DNA from 2 places in the Halomonas sp. AOP25-F1-15 genome. Region 2 is predicted to be linked to the other one. Evidence: predicted binding sites of a transcription regulator. Region 2 holds the regulator's gene; the other holds the start of a gene.
What was found. The regulator sigma-54, encoded in region 2, starts transcription at its own class of promoters, with help from an activator protein. The targets are predictions, from matches to a motif close to TGGCACNNNNNTTGCTNT.
Positions count from the first base shown of each region.

Region 1: ACT3TF_RS06415 (urease accessory protein UreD) is a predicted target of sigma-54. The motif match lies at 2,296-2,313, and genes of this name have one in related genera.

Region 1 is NZ_JBQSXV010000003.1:100,897-105,284, forward strand. It holds gene ACT3TF_RS06405 (ABC transporter ATP-binding protein) at 1-1,049, opposite strand, end outside; gene ACT3TF_RS06410 (TetR/AcrR family transcriptional regulator) at 1,251-1,889, shown strand; gene ACT3TF_RS06415 (urease accessory protein UreD) at 2,354-3,238, shown strand; gene fauA (TonB-dependent alcaligin siderophore receptor FauA) at 3,272-4,388, opposite strand, start outside.
Region 2 is NZ_JBQSXV010000002.1:486,704-491,091, forward strand. It holds gene ACT3TF_RS05535 (PTS sugar transporter subunit IIA) at 1-376, opposite strand, end outside; gene hpf (ribosome hibernation-promoting factor, HPF/YfiA family) at 381-689, opposite strand; gene ACT3TF_RS05545 (RNA polymerase factor sigma-54) at 849-2,261, opposite strand; gene lptB (LPS export ABC transporter ATP-binding protein) at 2,385-3,134, opposite strand; gene lptA (lipopolysaccharide transport periplasmic protein LptA) at 3,146-3,649, opposite strand; gene lptC (LPS export ABC transporter periplasmic protein LptC) at 3,661-4,230, opposite strand; gene ACT3TF_RS05565 (KdsC family phosphatase) at 4,231-4,388, opposite strand, start outside.

The sequences.
Region 1 (4,388 bases), on a different contig from region 2:
TTGTTTGGGAGCTGGCGCTCATCAGGGGGGATTGATGACAGCACCGGCGTTTCAAGCAGTGCCATGACGCGCTGGGCGGCGCCAACGGCACTGCCTAAGTCGTGCAGCAAAGTATGCAGTAGCAGTAACGGAGCGCAGATGCCGGGTGCTACCAGAATGAAGGGCACCAGATCGACCGGTTCTGACCAGCCATTGGCGACGCAAAATATGCCAAACGTGAGCGTCAGACCCAATATCGTCCCCGTTGTCACCATCGCATGGACATGCGCCATAGAAGCGACCAGAGGGCGGGTAAATTGCTCAAAGGCATGAGCAAAACTATCCACGGCGGCTTGGTAGCCACGATAGGCTTGTCCGGTGGTACCGAAGGCCTTGACGACGGGAATGCCACAGACAAATTCATTGATGGCGTTATTCATGCGCTCAAGCTGGGCAATAAACTCACCCATATTGGCTTTGCCGGCTTGCATCAGCCGGCGCAGGAAAAGAAAGAAACCGGGCAGCGGCAGTAACGTAATCACGGCGATTTTCCAATCCAGCGCGAGCAGGTAGATCACCGAGATCAGTAAGGCGCCAAGCACGCGTCCTACCGCCGTGTAAAAGTGCGCGGTCAGGCTGTGCAGCGTCGCAATATCGTCTTGCATCGCCTGTTTTACATCGCCGGATGCACGGCTGGTAAACCAGCCAAGCGGTGCTTGGGACAAGCGCCGCATAACAGCCAAGCGTAACTGGTAGGTGAGTTGGTTATCCGCCAGATGCGCGACCAGCTCGCCCAGGAACATGCACCCCATGCCGACGAAAAGGCTCGCGACGCTGGCGGCTACCACCCAGCCGATTTCACGCATGCTGGCGGTTGATAACGTCCAGGCGGCGCCTGGGTCAGACACAAGAATCTTGGCGATATGTGCCATACCGGCAAGCGGCACCATCGTTAATATCGTGCCGATGCCCGCCAGCATTGCCGCGGCAAAAAGCCGTGTGCGTATAGGGGCCAGCACTTGGCTGATGGGGCTCTTACCTTGGGATTTCGATGTATCGTGCGTGCTCATGAAGCGTTAGTACTCGGCCATAGGGGGTTATCGAACCTGCATAGCAGCAATCTGTAACGAGAATTAGTCGCGTTTAGTTAGGCTAATAGATAATTAGTTTCATGGCAATAAACTAATTAATATAATTGCATGTCAATCAACTAATTGACCCTAAGGTGAGTGAGTGGCTAGATAGGGGACGTCAGCGATCAAGGATGCAATATGACAACGCAACAGCCAGTTAAAGCACGCGGGCGGCCGCCTACCATCACGCTTGAGCGTATTGCCAATGCGGGTATCGAAATCGGTCTGCCCAACATCACCTTTGTTGGGGTGGCCAGCGCGCTAGGCATCAGCCATATGGCGCTGTATAAGCACGTGACGAATCTCAAGGCGCTGAAGAGGTTGGTGGCCGAAGAGATTTTTCGACGCTGGAGCATTCCGCGCGCTCGTCGAGAGGAATCCCAAGCGCTTCAGGCGTATCTGTTCACCTTTGCCATGTCGATAGCCGAGTTTGTCAAAGCGCACCCAGGCCTAACGCCCTACGTAATCCGTCGCTTGGCGGCGACCCAGCCCATGATTGAAAAAATCCATGCGCACCAAGCGCATATTGCGGAGGTCTATGAGATTTCCCAGGCCCAGGCGCGTTGGCTGCTTGCGACGGTCGCCTTTCACTGTTTTGCCGTGGCAGACACGATTTACTCGGTGATAGGACAGGCGCCTGATGACGCGGTAGATCGTGCTGAAGAAGAGGCGGAAATGGAGATTGATCTAGCGCAAGGTATGCAGGCGCTGATTACCGGCGCGCTAGTTATACTGACCGAAAACTCACTTGAGGAAGCTCACCATTCCGCCCTTTGAGAGCCGGTAAAATGGTTAGGCCAGAGTCGCTAAGCAGAGTCGCCAAGTAGAGCCGCGTCCTGCGGGCTAGGCTTTGTACGAAAAGTCGGCGAGCGAAGGCAGTTTTCGTACAGAGCCTAATGTCACGTTTGCAAGGTGATGTCTAATACGTTGCCCACACCTCTCTCCAATACCTGGCTCCTTCACTCCCTTGCGGCAGAGCGGTTGTCTAGCCGCGTTATCCCCTTTAATCGATATATTTACCTGCTTATGCAGCCCCGTTGGCAGCATAAGCAGCGCCTGTACGTTCTTGTTTGGTGCAAATTGTTATTTTTTTGATCTTTTGTGGTGCATTGAAAATTTTTAGGTGTAGGGAGAAATTGTTTAAGTCATTGTCTTAGAGCTGGAAAATAATTTTTCACCATTTTGGCGCATTAATTGCACTACTTAGCTAACGGCTTACTGAAAGGAAGCGATAGCTAATTATGATGCTATGCGATATCGCAAAATCTCCCCTTGCCTCTGGCCACCGCTTTGATCAAGGCCGCCACTGGGCGGCTTCGTTGGACTTACGTTTTGCCCAGCGCGACGGCGTTACCCGCATGGTACAGGCGCGCCACCAAGGCCCGCTGCGGGTGCAACGGCCGTTTTACCCAGAAGGCCGAAGTGAGGCGTGCCATGTGTACGTGCTTCACCCACCGGGCGGACTGGTGAGTGGCGATGCGCTTACCATTAGTGCTCATGTAGAGAGCGGTGCCCATGCGCTGCTGACGACTCCGGCTGCCAATAAACTCTATAAAGCCGACAGCCAAGGCGTTGCCTGGACTCAACATACCCAGCTAAGCGTGGAAGATAACGCGATTCTGGAATGGCTGCCCCAAGAAACCATCGCCTTTGATGGCTCGAAAGGTGAGCAGCGCACGCATATTGCCCTACACGGCAGTGCTCGCTGCTTAGGTTGGGAAATGATGGCGCTGGGGCGCCCGGCAAGCAATTTGCCCTACGTTTCGGGGCGCATTGAACAACACTTTCGGCTCACGCTAGATGGCAAACCGCTGTGGTTAGAGCGCCAGCCGTTAGACCCGCTACACCCACGCTTTGCGGGGCGCTGGGGGCAAGGTGGTGCGACCGTACAAGCTACCCTCTGGGCGGTAGGTATTGCTGATGCACCTGCCGCTATTGATGCCCTGCGCGAGGCGTTGCCGGATAACCCTCGTTGGGCCGTCACCGTGCGTTACGGCGTACTGCTGCTGCGCTACTTGGGTCATTCACGCAATGAAGCCTGGTCGCTGTGCGAGCAGGCCTGGCGGCTACTGCGTCCGCGTTGGATTGAGCGTGAAGCGCATACGCCGCGTATCTGGTTAACCTAGGGCTGTGGTGGACACAACCCTAACGGCCGGTTCTTACCAATCCCAGTTCAATGAAACGGTGGCACTACGCGGTTCGCCCAGCCAGTACTGGCTATAAAAGCCAATTTGCTCGTAGTAATCCTTGTCGAAGAGATTATTGACGTTTAGCTGAGCGTTCAGATTGTCATTGAAGCGGTATCTGGCCATCAGGTCGGCAACAGCATAAGCATCCTGGCCGACCTGCACACTACCGTTCGGGCTAGAGGCAGCGCGCGAGATATCACTTTGCCAGCGCACGCCACCGCCCACGGTCAGGTCGTGCCATGTGCCCGGCAACTGGTAGGCGGTAAACAGCTTAAGCTGCTGGCGCGGGTGGGACGTATTGGTGCGTTCTCCCTGGGCCGTTTCTGCCTGCGCTAAGGTGTAGCTCGCGCTCAGGTTCCAGCCAGGCTGCACCTCACCGATGAGTTCCAGCTCCAGCCCGTTAACTTGATTACCATCAATGCTTCGGTTTGCCTGTGTACCGGGCTGGCCGATAACCTCTACGCCCGGGATCGCTTCAGCGGCGTTATTTTGCTCTGTTCTGAACACGGCGACACTGGCATCCAGCTGGTCTCGCAGCAAGCTGGTTTTAGCGCCGATCTCATAGCTACGCCCCTGCAGAGGATCCAGCAGTGAGCCGTCTTCAAAGCGAGCGTTCTGAGTCTGAAAAATTTCCGTAGCGCTCGCGTATAGCGAGGTATGCTCGGTCACGTCATAAACAAGGCCTGCATAGGGCGTTAGCTCGTTGCTATAGCGATATTGCCGCTCATCGCCGAAGTAGTTTTGATCCAGCTCCCAGTCACTCAGGCGTGCGCCGACAATCAGGCTCAGCGGGTCACTGAGTGAAAAGCGTGAGACCACATAGCCGCCGCTTTGAGTGACGCGCATGCTATCAGCGTTAGCAAAATCTCCCCATGCGGGCTTGGCAACCACGCTGTCGCGCCAGTTGAAGAAGCTACCGGCATCCGGCGCTGCACCCGCGGGTGACGCGGTCAAAATATCGAAATCGTCCTCGTTATACATCCAGCCTATGCCCAGCTCATGCTGGCGCCCCAAGAGGCCAAAATTGCCCTCTGCGGAGAGATTGACCGTTTGCTGAGTACGGTTGCCGCGGTAGTTCAAGTAAGAA
Region 2 (4,388 bases):
CATTCATGATGGTGGCTACTTGGCCTAGCAAAGAGAGGTGTGTGTCATCCGCTTGTTCCGGTACGAGCAGCACAAACACTAGATCAACGGGGTCGCCGTCGATAGCATCAAAATCAATCGCTTCTGAGAGTTTTAAAAAACCAGCAATAGGCGTAGAGCAGTGAGGGCTGCGGGCATGTGGAATAGCCACGCCGTTACCAATCCCTGTGCTACCTAAGCGTTCTCGGCCGATTAAGCGACTGAACACTTCTTGGCTATCTAAACTGGGCGTATTTTGGGCGATAAAGGTGCTGAAAAATTCCAGCACCCTTTTTTTGCTGCCCCCAGGGACGTCGAAAAGAACGCGCTCTGGGGGGAGTATGGTTTCCAACGTCATTGAATTAACGCACACCTGCGCCTTGGGCGCGAGCTTGTGCTTTTTCCTTATGTTTAACGAGTTGACGATCAATTTTGTCCGCTAGCGCATCGATAGCGGCATACATATCACTGTCTAGGGCTTCTGCATGTAAGTCAGCGCCTGCTGCATGCAGTGTGCAGGCTGCCTGTTGGCGTTCTTTCTCCACCGATAGGGTGACCTGCACAGTGGTTATATTGTCGTAATGACGCTCAACACGTTCAAGCTTTTCATTAACATAGTCACGCAAGGCGTCAGTCAGTTCTACGTGATGACCAGTGATATTTACTTGCATTGACGTACTCCTTATCTATCGGACTGTACTTAGGAACCGTGCTTAGGAACCGTACTTAGGGACTGTACTTAGTACTTAGATATGTAGCCCTTTTGATTGTAACCCTTTTTGCCCCGTTGCAAAGCCCTTGTCGAGAGTTTCGCTGCAACCTGGCAGATCCTAGCGCAAACGGCGCCGCTCACTGGAAGAGGGAATGCCCATGGCTTCACGATATTTGGCTACCGTACGCCTTGCAACTTGAATGCCACCTTCTTCTAATAATGTCACTAAGCGGCTATCAGAAAGCGGTTTGCTGGGCGCTTCTTCGTGAACCAGCTTTTTCAGGCGGGCGCGGATCGCGGTACTGGAGTGGCTGTCGCCATCCTGGCCACTCACTTGGCTAGAGAAAAAGTATTTCAGCTCGAACACGCCACGCGGCGTATGAATATATTTCTGCGTTGTCACCCGTGAAATCGTTGATTCATGCATTTCAACGGCTGCGGCTATATCGGCCAAAATCAGCGGTTTCATGGATTCTTCGCCATGTTCGAGAAAGCCGATTTGACGGGTAATGATTTCACGGCCCACTCGCAGCAGCGTGTCGTTACGACTCGAAAGGCTTTTAATTAACCAGCGCGCTTCCTGCAGGTGTTCTTTCAAAAACTGATTATCCTGACTTTTGTCCGCACGCTTTATCAGGCTGGCGTAATCAGGTTGGATTCTTAACCGAGGCAGGGCGTCCTGATTGAGCTCTAAATGCCAGCCTTCATTATCATGACGCACCACCAGGTCGGGCGTGATGTAGCTGTCGTTGGTCACGCCATAAGCGCTGCCTGGGCGTGGATCTAGGCTGCGAATTAGCTGGATGACATCGGCTAGCTGCTCGTCATCGAGTCCTAAGCGTCGCTTGAGTAAGCGCATGTCATCTTTGCTGAGCGCTTCAAGAAACTGACGCACTAGCCTACGAGCAGGCACTAGCAGTGGCGTATCATCTGGCAGGGCGGCGAGCTGCAGCATCAAGCATTCACGCAGGTCGCGGGCAAAAATACCGGTGGGCTCGAATTGCTGCAGTTTTAATAATGTCGTTTCGACTTCGCGCTGGCTAAGGCTATCAATGCCCTGGGCGCGTAGCCCTTCACGAATATCATTAAGCGGCTGGGTCAAATAGCCGTTGGCATCTAGTGCATCAATGAGGCTCTCGGAAACCAGCTGTTCACGCACACTAAAATCGGTCATGGCGAGTTGCCACAATAGGTGGCCATGAAGGCTCTGTTCGGCAGCCTGGCGCTCAAAATCAGGGCCCTCGCTGCTGCTGCCAGTGCCGCCAATGTCTTGATAGGTGTCCGACCAGTCGCTATCAACGGAAAGCTCGGTGGGAATGCTCTCTGACCACTCCTCCTCTTTAGGCTCGCTTACGGCCTCTTCACCGAACTCATCTTCCTGTTCCAGCATGGGGTTGGCATCTAAGGCCTGCTGAATTTCCTGACGAAGATCCAGAGTCGATAGCTGCAGCAGGGCGATAGCCTGCTGCAGCTGAGGTGTCATGGTCAGCTGTGTCCCAATGCGCAGTTGAAGAGAAGCTTTCATGACCATTTGAGAACCACTCGTTAATCGGAATGCTTTACCCTAGTGCGAGTGGGAGCTGGGTGCAAGTGCAATAAGCATGCCATTGGTAGTTAAAGCGTTATAAGGCGGGATTTATGGGCAAAAATAAGCCTACAGACGAAAATCTGCGCCCAGATAAACATCCCTGACTTGCTGGTTAGTGAGGATAGATGCCGGGGGGCCGCTGGCGATGATATGGCCATCGCCGACAATATAAGCGATATCGCAAATGTCCAGCGTTTCACGGACGTTATGGTCGGTAATCAGAACGCCAATGTGGCGCTGTTTCAGCGCGCGAATGATGGTTTTAATCTCGCCCACTGAAATGGGGTCAACCCCGGCAAAGGGCTCATCTAGCAAGATGAAGGCGGGTTCGGTCGCTAGCGAGCGGGCAATTTCTACACGGCGACGCTCTCCCCCTGAGAGGCTCATGCCTAGGTTGTCGCGAATATGGGTGATATGGAAATCTTCAAGCAGAGCCTCCAGGCGCTCTTCGCGACCTGGGCGGTCGAGCTCTTTGCGCGTTTCTAATATCGCCATAATGTTATCGGCAACCGATAATTTGCGAAAAATAGACGCTTCTTGGGGCAGGTAGCCAATGCCTGCCGCTGCGCGCTCATGCATCGGAGCACGAGTTAAATCTAAGTCGTCAATACCCACTTTGCCGGCGTCAGATTTGACCAGCCCGACAATCATATAAAACGACGTGGTTTTGCCCGCGCCGTTAGGGCCGAGTAAGCCAACGACGCTGCCTTGGGAGATTTCCAAGTTAATATCTTTAACCACTCGGCGGCGTTTGTAACTTTTTGCCAAGTGGTGGGCATATAGTGTTTTTATCGGCGCATTGTCAGCAGTTGCCATCGATAGACTCTCTATTGTTCAGGCTGAATAGTCATGCGTATACGCTGCGGCTCGCTACCTTCAACGTCTGAGCGCGCTTGAATCACTTCACGGTCGATGAAATATTCAAGCCGACCTCCGGTAAATTTGTCGTCCTGCTGTGTCAATTCAGCTTGATCAACGAGCTCCACTCGGCGTTCGGCGACGTGATAAATAATCCGCCGAGCCCAGCCTTCCGTCGGGCCTTCTTGCCCTTCGGCCTGATGGCGCAAATAAGCACGCTCACCGGTCGACGTTGCCCGTGAAAGCTCGCCCGCCTCATTGCGTTGAATTTCCACTCGTTCGCCGCGCAGCTGCATTTCGCCCTGGCGAATATTGACATCCCCGGTGTAGACGGCGGTGCCCGCGCGCTGATCAAGATCTAGGCGGTCGGCTTCGACCTCCACGGGGGCCTGTTGTGAAGACGAGCTGGTTTGGGCTGCCGCGGATAGCGGCACGGCAAGCGCAAAAAGGGCGGTGTAGATAAGTGCTTTCATGGCGACTCCTGTTAGCGTTGTGTGGCCGGTGGATGAGTGCCGCGCACACCGTCAGATAAGCGGACCTGGCTATCGTTTAACCATACATCCATATGTGAAGCATTCATTTGCTGGGGCGGCTGTTGCAGTAATACCGGTGCCTCGCTCCATGCATGTTGAGTGAGGCCATCATAGTGCAGTTCTTCAGTATCCAGCTGCCATCCTTCGTCTGGCGCAATAAGTCGCGCGGAGCCGGACATAACGAGGGACTGCGTATTGGTATTAAGCGTGCCCACATCGGCACTGGCTAGCCACTGGCGCTCATCGCTGTCATACAGGGTGGCCTGAGGGCTCTCAGACCAGGTTTCCCCGCTTTGCGGCGTATGGATGAGGCGCGGTGTTTTTAATGACTGCAAGACGTTACCGTTGTCGCCAAACAGAGTGATTTCAGCATCCTCCAGGACGTGCCCTGGCTCTTGGGCCTGCGCTTCTGGGTCGATAGCGGTTTTTTGAGGCCCGCCTGGGCCAAGCCACACCAATAGCACGCCCAAGGCGATAAAAAGCCCTGTTAATCCTAGGCGTGTTTTAAGATGCTTAAGCATTTATGTGCGGCCGTGCAAGTAAGTGTCGAGCACTGCGCTCCAGTGCCCTTGGGCTTCAAGCAGAGTATCGCAAATTTCGCGTACCGCGCCGTGCCCGCCAAGCCGTTCCGTTGTCCAGTCGGCATGAGTGTGCATATAGTCCGGCGCATTGGGGACGG